3 regions of the Vibrio sabulosilitoris genome follow, and region 3 is predicted to be linked to each of the others. Evidence: predicted binding sites of a transcription regulator. Region 3 holds the regulator's gene; each other region holds the start of a gene.

Region 1 (3,284 bases), on a different replicon from region 3:
CGCAGATGGCCAGCCCTCAACATAGGTACACAGGTTGGTGGCAGTCATATCATCGATACCGTCATCCACGCGCTGATTAAAGAAACGCGTGGTCTCTTCGGTATCAAACGCTAACAGCTCGTTGCCAATCTCAATCATTAGGTCGCGCACACGTAGGTTAGCGGTGCCAAGTGGCGGCGCGGCGCGGCTGGTCACCACGAGGGTGAGGTTGTCCGGCATGTGTTTAAGGAAAAAGCGCATCGATTCATGGATCTCATCATCACTGATCAGATGGTAATCATCGATAACCACATAGCACTCCTCACCAAAATTACTCAACTCAGTAAATACTTCACCAAATAGTGAGTGTAGCGAGGAGAACTGGCGTTTTTCGGCCAGCTTTTGCGCGTTAGGGCAGCAGTTATGGGTAGCCTTGTTCAGCGCTTGAAGAAAATAGTTAATGAAACGAAACGAGTCGTTGTCGCTCTCGTCGACGCTGTACCAGCCGACATTGTGCTTATCAGCGAGCCATTGTGCCGCCATCGTGGTTTTGCCATACCCGGCAGGAGAACGAAACAGGACGAGTTTGTAGCAGTTCGCGCCTTGCAGTAAGTCGAGAACTCTTGGACGGGCAATCGCGTTGTGCAGGCGACCCGGACGAGTTAGTTTTGATGGAATCCACATCGTGTTCTTACCCTACGTATTTGCGCATCGTTTTTTTCGATGTCTCTATTTTTGTTTTTTTAATCAATCACTTTTCTTTTTGCGAAAAGTGTGATTACACCAGCGTAATGACATGGTACTTAATTACGGTTAAGTGGCATATTGATCTAGCCCGCGTTTTTGCATCAATCCCTCTGTTATTGCCATCTACGCCCCAAATTTGAGTTATTGGTCACAGATCGTGCAGCTTTGATCTCTATATTTGAAATTGGTTGCACTGCTTTGATAGTTCAATAAGCCAGCATAAGGAATGTTTGTGATCAAGGTTGGAGTTTTAGCCTTCACCACTTTGTCACTGATTTTTCTGCTGAGAAAACAAGTTGATGATTAATTGAACGTCAGTGTGATCAGTCTCAACACAAAATTGGCAAAAAGTGGTCCTAGTGCGATTCGGATCACTTTATTGACAGAGTAATAGGCTCTACGCCCTGTATTCTCCTCCCATCCTCCGCCTCTAACGGGAGGATGTTTTGCTCAAGGGGAGAATGCACGATATGTGGTAGATGGATTAAAACCAAATAAGTGAGATTTCTGTAATGAAACCTACTCAACAACAAAACTTCGATAAAGCTACATTTCAAGCTGACGTAAAAAAACACCTTTCAGCAACTTACGCAACGACAGTAGAAACTGCTTCGCCACGTGCATGGTACCTAGCAATGGGTCGTGCGCTAGCCGAACTCACTACCTTCGACTTGCTGCAAACTGAGCTGGATCCAAAAATCAAGAACGCGAAAAGCGTGAACTACTTATCTCTAGAGTTCCTGATTGGTCGTTTGACAGGTAACAACCTGATCAGCATGGGTCTTTACGAAGAGATCACGGAAGCTATGGAAGAGCTAGGTCAAAACCTAACTGACCTTCTAGAAGAAGAGCGCGACCCGTCATTGGGTAACGGTGGTCTAGGTCGTCTAGCGGCATGTTTCATGGATTCTTGTGCAGCACAAGAGTACCCAACCGTGGGTTACGGTCTGCACTACGAGTACGGTCTATTCAAGCAGTCATTCGAAGACGGCCGTCAACAAGAAGCGCCAGATGCATGGCGTTGTGTTGAAGGCTACCCTTGGGAAGTCGCTCGTCCAGAGCTGGCGCAAGAGATCGGTTTCTTTGGTCACGTAGAGGTTGTAAACCAAAACGGTCAAGAAGTACGTAAGTGGGTACCGGGCATGTCAGTAAAAGCAATGCCATGGGATCTACCAATCGTGGGCTACGAGTCAGACACGGTTTACCCGCTGCGCCTCTGGGAATGTCAGGCGATTGCCCCATTCTCACTAGAGAGCTTTAACAACGGTGACTACTTCGAAGCGCAGCACGCGCTGATCGATGCCGGTAACATCACTAAAGTCCTTTATCCGAATGACAACCACGAGAAGGGTAAAACACTGCGTCTAATGCAGCAGTACTTCCACTCTGCGGCATCGGTACGCGATATCCTGCGTCGTCACGAAGCAGCAGGATTCACACTACAAGACCTGCCTAAGCAAGAGACTATCCAGCTAAACGATACGCACCCAACGATTGCTATCCCAGAGCTAATGCGCATCCTTATCGATGAGAAAGGTCTATGCTGGGAAGAGGCGTGGGAAATCAGCTCACAGACGTTCGCGTACACCAACCACACTCTACTGCCAGAAGCACTGGAAACTTGGTCTGAGTCACTGATCCAACGTCTACTTCCTCGTCACATGGAGATCATTTACGAGATCAACCACCGCTTCCTAAAAGAAGTTCGTGCAATGTGGCCTGGCGATGTTGAGAAGCAGCAGAAGCTATCCATCATCCAAGAAGGATTCCACCGCATGGTGCGCATGGCGAACCTATGCGTAATCGGCTCTTACGCGGTGAACGGCGTAGCAGCACTTCACTCAGAATTGGTTAAGAAAGACCTATTCCCAGAGTTCCACGCAATGTACCCAACGCGTCTACACAACGTGACAAACGGTGTAACACCACGTCGTTGGTTGAAGTTCTGTAACCCAGGTCTGTCTGCGCTTATCACAGATAAGATTGGTACTGAGTGGCCAGCAAAACTTGAGCAGCTAGAAGCGATTGCTGAGTTTGCTGAAGACGCTAAGTTCCAGAAAGAGTACATGGCTGTGAAGAAGCAAAACAAACAGCGTCTGGCTGATTGGGTTGCTGAAAACATGGGCATCGAGCTAGACACTAACGCTATCTTTGACGTGCAAATCAAGCGTCTGCACGAGTACAAGCGTCAGCACCTAGACCTTATCCACGTACTATCGCTATACCACCGTCTATTGAACGACCCTACGTTTGACATGGTACCTCGCGTGGTGTTCTTCGCAGCGAAAGCAGCACCAGGTTACCACCTAGCGAAAGAGATCATCTTTGCCATCAACAAGGTTGCAGAGAAGGTGAACAACGACCCACGTCTAGGCGGCAAGCTGAAAGTGGTCTTTATCCCTGACTACCGCGTGAGCATGGCGGAGATCATCATCCCTGCAGCGGACGTTTCTCAGCAAATCTCAATGGCGGGTAAAGAAGCTTCAGGTACGGGTAACATGAAGATGGCACTTAACGGTGCACTGACTATCGGTACTATGGACGGCGCGAACGTTGAG
Region 2 (3,284 bases), 950 kb from region 3:
CGATACTCAGAGTATAGATATTTGTCGCGGCCCTGTAGCCAAATGAGAAAAGCAAACGGTTTGTATCTCAAAAAAACTTAAAACACAGGGGCGAGGTGCGGGTACGGGCTTTGCCCTACGAGTAACGAGGAGTGCATCACGCGCTAAATCTCCTCGCCCCCAAAACCGTCGCCCTCATAAAAAAGCCCCGCAGCATGGGGATGCTGCGGGGCGACATTTTAGCGTCTATATATTTCTTTCTAAGTAATTAGAAAGATAGGAATAGACCAGCAATAGTTGCTGCCATTAGGTTAGATAGCGTACCTGCTGCCACGGCTTTAACACCCATACGAGCGATGTCGTGACGACGGTTTGGCGCTAGACCACCTAGACCACCTAGTAGGATTGCGATAGAAGAAAGGTTCGCAAAACCACATAGTGCAAATGAGATGATTGCTTGAGTCTTCTCTGTCATTACTTGACCAGTCGCTTCAACAATTTGAGCGCCTTCACCCACAAATGGTACGAAGTTTAGGTAAGCAACGAATTCGTTCACAACCAGTTTTTGACCGATGAAAGAACCTGCTAGTACAGCTTCATCCCATGGCACACCGATTAGGAATGCTAGTGGAGAGAAGATCCAACCTAGGAGTAGTTCTAGAGTCAGTTCAGGCATGCCGAACCAACCGCCAACGCCGCCAAGTACGCCGTTAACGAGAGCAATTAGACCGATGAATGCCAGTAGCATTGCACCAACGTTTAGAGCCAGTTGTAGACCAACAGACGCGCCGCTTGCCGCTGCATCGATAACGTTAGCTGGCTTGTCGTCGCCGCCGTCGATGTCAGAGTCTAGGTCATCGTTTGGTGTATCCGTCTCAGGCATGATGATCTTAGCGAACAGTAGACCACCAGGTGCTGCCATGAATGACGCTGCAACTAGGTACTCAAGAGGCACACCCATAGATGCGTAACCCGCTAGTACACCACCAGCAACAGAAGCTAGACCACCACACATTACCGCGAACAACTCAGATTGAGTCATGCGAGGTACGAATGGACGTACAACTAGAGGAGCCTCAGTTTGACCAACAAAGATGTTTGCTGCTGCAGACATAGACTCGGCACGAGAAGTACCTAGCGCCTTTTGCAGACCGCCACCAAGAACCTTGATGACCCACTGCATGATACCTACGTAGTAAAGTACTGAGATAAGTGCAGAGAAGAAAATTAGTGTTGGCAGTACTTGGAACGCAAAGATGAAGCCGATACCGTCAACTGAGAAGTTAACTAGGCTACCAAATAGGAAACCAGTACCGTCTTTACCGTAGTCGATAACGTTTTGTACACCTGCTGAGAAACCAGCAAGTAGATCACGACCCCAAGGGACGTAAAGAACGAAACCACCGATGATGAATTGGATAGCGAATGCACCACCAACAGTTCGTAGATTAATAGCTTTGCGGTTGCTAGACAGTGCAAGGGCGATACCAAGTAGCACAGCCATACCAACCAGGCTCATAAACAGGCTCATAGTTTATGACTTCCTTATAGGTTATTTGTTAGGCGATTAGATAGTGAAGCTCAAAAGCGGCGCAATTATACTCATCACTTTAGGTAGAAAGTAATGCCACCCTCACACTTTTTTAGGGTATTCATGACACGCACAATCAAAAATGTGACAAAGATCACACTCAAATTTAAATGAGCAGTTCTAAAACACAGAAAACCTCTAGATTATTCACAAATCGAAAACAATTCTAGAGAGTTTCGCCAAAACTGTGAGGCAATCGTTTGCGTATCCGTTTGCTTTAGATCACAAACTGTGTTGAGGATCAGCGGTAAACGCTTGGGGTGATTGGGCTCCCCCTGAAAACCGCTTAGGGGCATGTCGGGGGCATCGGTTTCAAGCACTAGGCAATCGTTTGGCAAAGCACTGATTGCGTTGCGAGTTTTGTTTGCTCGCGGATAAGTGATCACACCCCCGACACCAATTTTTATCCCTTTATCAACAAAACGCATCGCCAGGTCATAACTGCCAGAATAGCCATGCAGCACCCCGCCCGCCCTGGCAGGTGTTTGCTTCAAGGTGCGTAAAAGCTCATTATGCGCTTTTACGCAGTGCAAAATGACAGGTAGCTCAAGCTCGTTAGCAGCATCGAGATGAGATTGCAGCACTGCTTGTTGCATTTGAGCGTCGATATCGGTCAAACCATCTAAGCCACACTCTCCTATCGCGAGTGGTTTTTGTGTTGCTTGGTCGAACGCCTTGGACAGAGAGGGGGTGAGATCGAGTGATTTTGTGGTGAGAAAATTTGGATGATAACCAAGCGCCCAGTATATCGCACAATGACGCTGGCTGAGTGACTCAAGTCGATGCCAGTTTTGCGGTCCAACCGCGGGCAGCATGATCTTCTGTACCCCTTGCCGCTGAGCAGAGGAGAGGTGCTTATCAAACTGCCCCTCAAACACCGCAAAGTCAAAGTGACAATGGGTGTCGAAAAGAGGGAGGCTGGCTCCCTCAATCTGATCGTTAATGATCGTCATTGGACTTCGATGTACAGGTCATTTCGGGATCAGAGGCAGGGTCGCGGCGGTACGGAACACAACTGCGTTTATTCTCTGGCGTGAGACCGAGCGACTGACACCACGCATCGTAGCGTGCTATGCCACGCGCTATCCATTGCTTAAACCGATTCCACATACACCCTCTCCTTTACCGCCAACTCTTACGCCTACTGTTGCTCTTCGCGCTTAAACACCAACTCGCTATCAGTAGATTCGGCTGCGACGAAATAGTAGCCGGCGACATCAAAACTCTTCAGCGCTTCGATAGTGTCCACCTGATGGTCGATGATATAGCGAGCCATCATACCGCGCGCCTTTTTGGCGTAAAAACTGATCACCTTGTACTGACCATTTTTGCAGTCTTTGAAAACTGGGGTGATGACTTTCGCTGCCAGCTGTTTTGGCTTGACCGCTTTAAAGTATTCGTTTGAGGCCAAGTTAACCAAGATGTCATCGCCTTGCTCAGCAACGGCCTGATTGAGCTTATTGGTGATGATCTCCCCCCAGAATTGATACAGGTTAGTACCGCGACGGTTGGCAAGCTTGGTGCCCATCTCTAAGCGATAGGGCTGCATCAAGTCCAGAGGTTTGAGTAGACCATACAAGCCTGACAGCATACGCAGGTGACGCTGAGCATAATCAAACCCTGCCTCATCCAATGTTTGCGCCTCTAAACCAGTATAGACATCGCCCTTAAAGGCTAAGATCGCTTGACGAGAATTGTCCTGGGTGAAGCTCTC
Region 3 (3,284 bases):
CGGCTTTTTTGAGTGCAGGGCAGAGGTGCACCTGCGCGCGACGATTGATTGTGCCGTATGGTGATCGCGGCGATGAGCTGCTCAAGGTGGTTGTTAAGGCGACAAGCAAGCTGACTATCGGGTCACCGTTCGATGAATCGGCTCCGTTTTTGGGGCCACAAATTTCCTCGCAAGCCGCCGAGCGAATCCTTGAGCAGCAAGATAAACTGATATCGATGGGAGGGCAGTCACTGCTGCAGGCTAAGTCCTTGGGCTATGCATTTGTCTCTCCGGGTATTATCGATGTGACAGCGATAGGTGCGCTGCCCGATGAGGAGTACTTTGGGCCACTGCTACAGGTGATCCGTTACGATAATTTAGAGCGCGCTGTGGCGATCGCTAATCAGACTCGCTATGGCTTATCGGCGGGATTGATTTCAACCGATGATGGTGAGTGGGATTACTTTATTGACCATATCCGTGCTGGGATCGTGAATCGTAACCGCCCCCTAACTGGTGCCAGTGGCGACGCGCCGTTTGGCGGTCCTGGCGCATCGGGTAACTTACGCCCGAGTGCCTATTATGCCGCGGATTACTGCGCTTACCCGATGGCCTCGATGGAAGGGGATGCGCCAGTGCTGCCTGCAACGCTTAGCCCTGGTATTTATCTCGATGATTTAGACTAGGTACTTGGCGCGGCGTTTTGTTATTTGATGCCAGTGATAGGAGGTTATATGCATCCTGAAAATTGTGTTACCGCACTGTTTGAGTGGCTATGGCGCGACTACACGGCTCGCCTTTGCCCCTCAGCGGCGCGTATTCATCAGTTACTTGAAGAAGACGCACCACTTATTAACGACCATATAGCACTGAGAACGTTTGATCTTGACCCGGTTGGTCTTGAGACGCTGGCTAGGCCGTTTTTGGCTCTGGGTTATGAGCCTGGCGGTGACTATCTATTTAACGCCAAGAAGCTGGTTGCTAAACATTATGAGCACTCAGACCCAACTCTGCCTAAGGTGTTTATCAGTGAACTCAAGGTGCAAGAGTGCTCCGAGTCGCTGCAAGCGATTGTGGCCAAGTTAATCGCGCAGATCGAAGTGGATAAACTAAACGGTGCAGAGTTCCTTTATGCGGGGCGCTTATGGTCACTCAGTTACCGTGATTATCAGCAGTTAGCTCAGGAGAGTGAATATGCGGCTTGGTTGGCCGCACACGGCTATGGCGCCAATCACTTTACGGTCAATGTTAACCAGCTCAAGCGCTTTGGAGAGGTGAGTGAGGTTAATCAGCACCTAATCGACGCTGGGTTCATCATCAATCAAGCCGGTGGTGAGGTCAAAGGCTCACCGGATGTGTTGCTCGAGCAGTCGTCAACCATGGCTGATAAAGTCATGGTGGCGTTTGATGAGGGACAGTTTGAGATACCCGGAGGGTTTTACGAGTTTGCTAAGCGTTACCCAACCTTGAGTGGCGGGCTTTATTCCGGCTTTGTTGCCGCATCGGCAGATAAGATATTTGAGAGTACTGATCGATAACTATGCCCCTGCTGGGGGATTGGCAAGGGCATAAAAAACACCAAGCCGAGGAGGCTTGGTGTTGGATGTTTTACAGCGGTTTGCTTAGCGCGTGCCGTAAACTACAATAGTTTTACCGTGGGCAGAAATCAGGTTCTGCTCCTCTAACATCTTCAGGATACGACCTACCGTCTCACGAGAACAGCCAACAATCTGACCAATCTCTTGACGAGTGATCTTGATCTGCATGCCGTCTGGGTGAGTCATTGCATCAGGTTGTTTCGCTAGGTTAAGTAGCGTCTGTGCAATGCGGCCAGTGACGTCAAGGAATGCCAAGTCACCTACTTTTTGGCTAGTCACCTGAAGGCGGCTTGCCATCTGCGCAGAAAGGCGCATTAGGATATCTGGGTTGACTTGAATCAGCTGGCGGAATTTCTTGAATGAGATCTCCGCAACTTCACATGGTGATTTAGCACGTACCCAAGCAGTACGCTCTTGGTCTTCTTCGAAGAGACCAAGTTCACCAATGAAATCACCTTGGTTAAGGTAAGAAAGGATCATCTCCTTACCTTCTTCATCTTTGATAAGTACTGCTACAGAGCCTTTTACGATGTAGTATAAAGTTTCTGCTTTTTCACCAGCGTGAATCAGCGTGCTCTTAGATGGGTACTTATGAATATGACAGTGTGACAAGAACCATTCTAACGTTGGGTCGGTTTGAGGTTTACCTAGAACCATAAATATATCTTCCTCTGCAGGGTATGCTTGCTGCTATCCATATTGCGCTAAGCCTTGACTAGGATAGTAGCATATGTGTTCACGACACATGCTGCAAGCTATCTTGTAATTCATACGAGATAGTACCGTTTTTCGGTGACGATTTCTTGATTTTGATGGGGTAAGTTGACCGAAATTCACCCATATTTTGTGCACCTGATCACGTACTGAGAAGTCAGTATGGTGATTGAGCACAGTTATCCTATTTTCCCAGTTTCGATCAGTTGCTGCAGGATAGGACGCACGATCAACTCCATCGCAAAACTCATCTTACCTCCTGGCACTACAAGGGTGTTGTGGCGCGACATAAATGAGCCATCAATCATCGCCAGCAGATAAGGGAAGTCGACATTCTTGAATCCACGCAGACGAATGACGACAAAACTCTCATCTAGGCTAGGGATGCCCTTAGCGTTGAGTGGGTTTGAGGTGTCGACCGTAGGCACGCGTTGGAAATTAATGTGGGTTCGCGAAAATTGCGGCGTGATGTAGTTAAGGTAATCATCCATTGAACGAACGATAGAGTCCGTCACCGCCTCTCGCGAGTGACCACGATCGCGGGTGTCACGGACAAATTTCTGGATCCACTCTAGGTTGACGATCGGCACCATACCAATCAGAAAGTCGACGTGTTTGGAGACGTTGACCTCACCATCAACCACACCACCGTGCAGTCCCTCGTAGAACAACACATCGGTGTCATCGGCAAGCTGCTGCCAGGGGGTAAATGTGCCGGGCATCTGGTTGTAAGGCACCGCCTCATCAAAGGTGTGCAGGTAGCGCCGAACCTCACCTTGTCCCTCTTCACCATAGCGCCGAAAAAACTGCTCCAAAGCAGGAAAGTCGTTGGCTTGTGGGCCAAAGTAGCTGATGTGCTTGCCTTGTTCGCGCGCTTTGCGAATTTCGACATCCATCTCTGGGCGGGTGAAGCGGTGAAAGCTGTCGCCCTCGACCCATGCAGGCTTAACGTCCATCATATTGAACATCTTGCGAAAGGCTTCTGATGTGGTG

Evidence for each region. Region 3 encodes CRP, which controls carbon source genes, mostly activating them, when cyclic AMP is high. Its sites were predicted from a motif close to TGTGANNNNNNTCACA; they were not measured.
Region 1: the regulator CRP is predicted to act here: its motif matches at 1,043-1,058, upstream of ACZ5R2_RS16675 (glycogen/starch/alpha-glucan phosphorylase).
Region 2: the regulator CRP is predicted to act here: its motif matches at 1,654-1,669, upstream of ACZ5R2_RS05245 (NupC/NupG family nucleoside CNT transporter).

What each region holds. Positions count from the first base shown of each region.
Region 1 covers NZ_AP029600.1:161,235-164,518, reverse strand. The annotation lists gene malT (HTH-type transcriptional regulator MalT) at 1-663, opposite strand, end outside; gene ACZ5R2_RS16675 (glycogen/starch/alpha-glucan phosphorylase) at 1,239-3,284, shown strand, end outside.
Region 2 covers NZ_AP029599.1:1,083,852-1,087,135, reverse strand. The annotation lists gene ACZ5R2_RS05245 (NupC/NupG family nucleoside CNT transporter) at 248-1,510, opposite strand; gene ACZ5R2_RS05240 (TatD family hydrolase) at 1,714-2,523, opposite strand; gene ACZ5R2_RS05235 (hypothetical protein) at 2,510-2,680, opposite strand; gene yaaA (peroxide stress protein YaaA) at 2,712-3,284, opposite strand, start outside.
Region 3 covers NZ_AP029599.1:131,891-135,174, reverse strand. The annotation lists gene astD (succinylglutamate-semialdehyde dehydrogenase) at 1-665, shown strand, start outside; gene ACZ5R2_RS00810 (2-oxoadipate dioxygenase/decarboxylase family protein) at 714-1,517, shown strand; gene crp (cAMP-activated global transcriptional regulator CRP) at 1,602-2,234, opposite strand; gene ACZ5R2_RS00800 (phosphoribulokinase) at 2,471-3,284, opposite strand, start outside.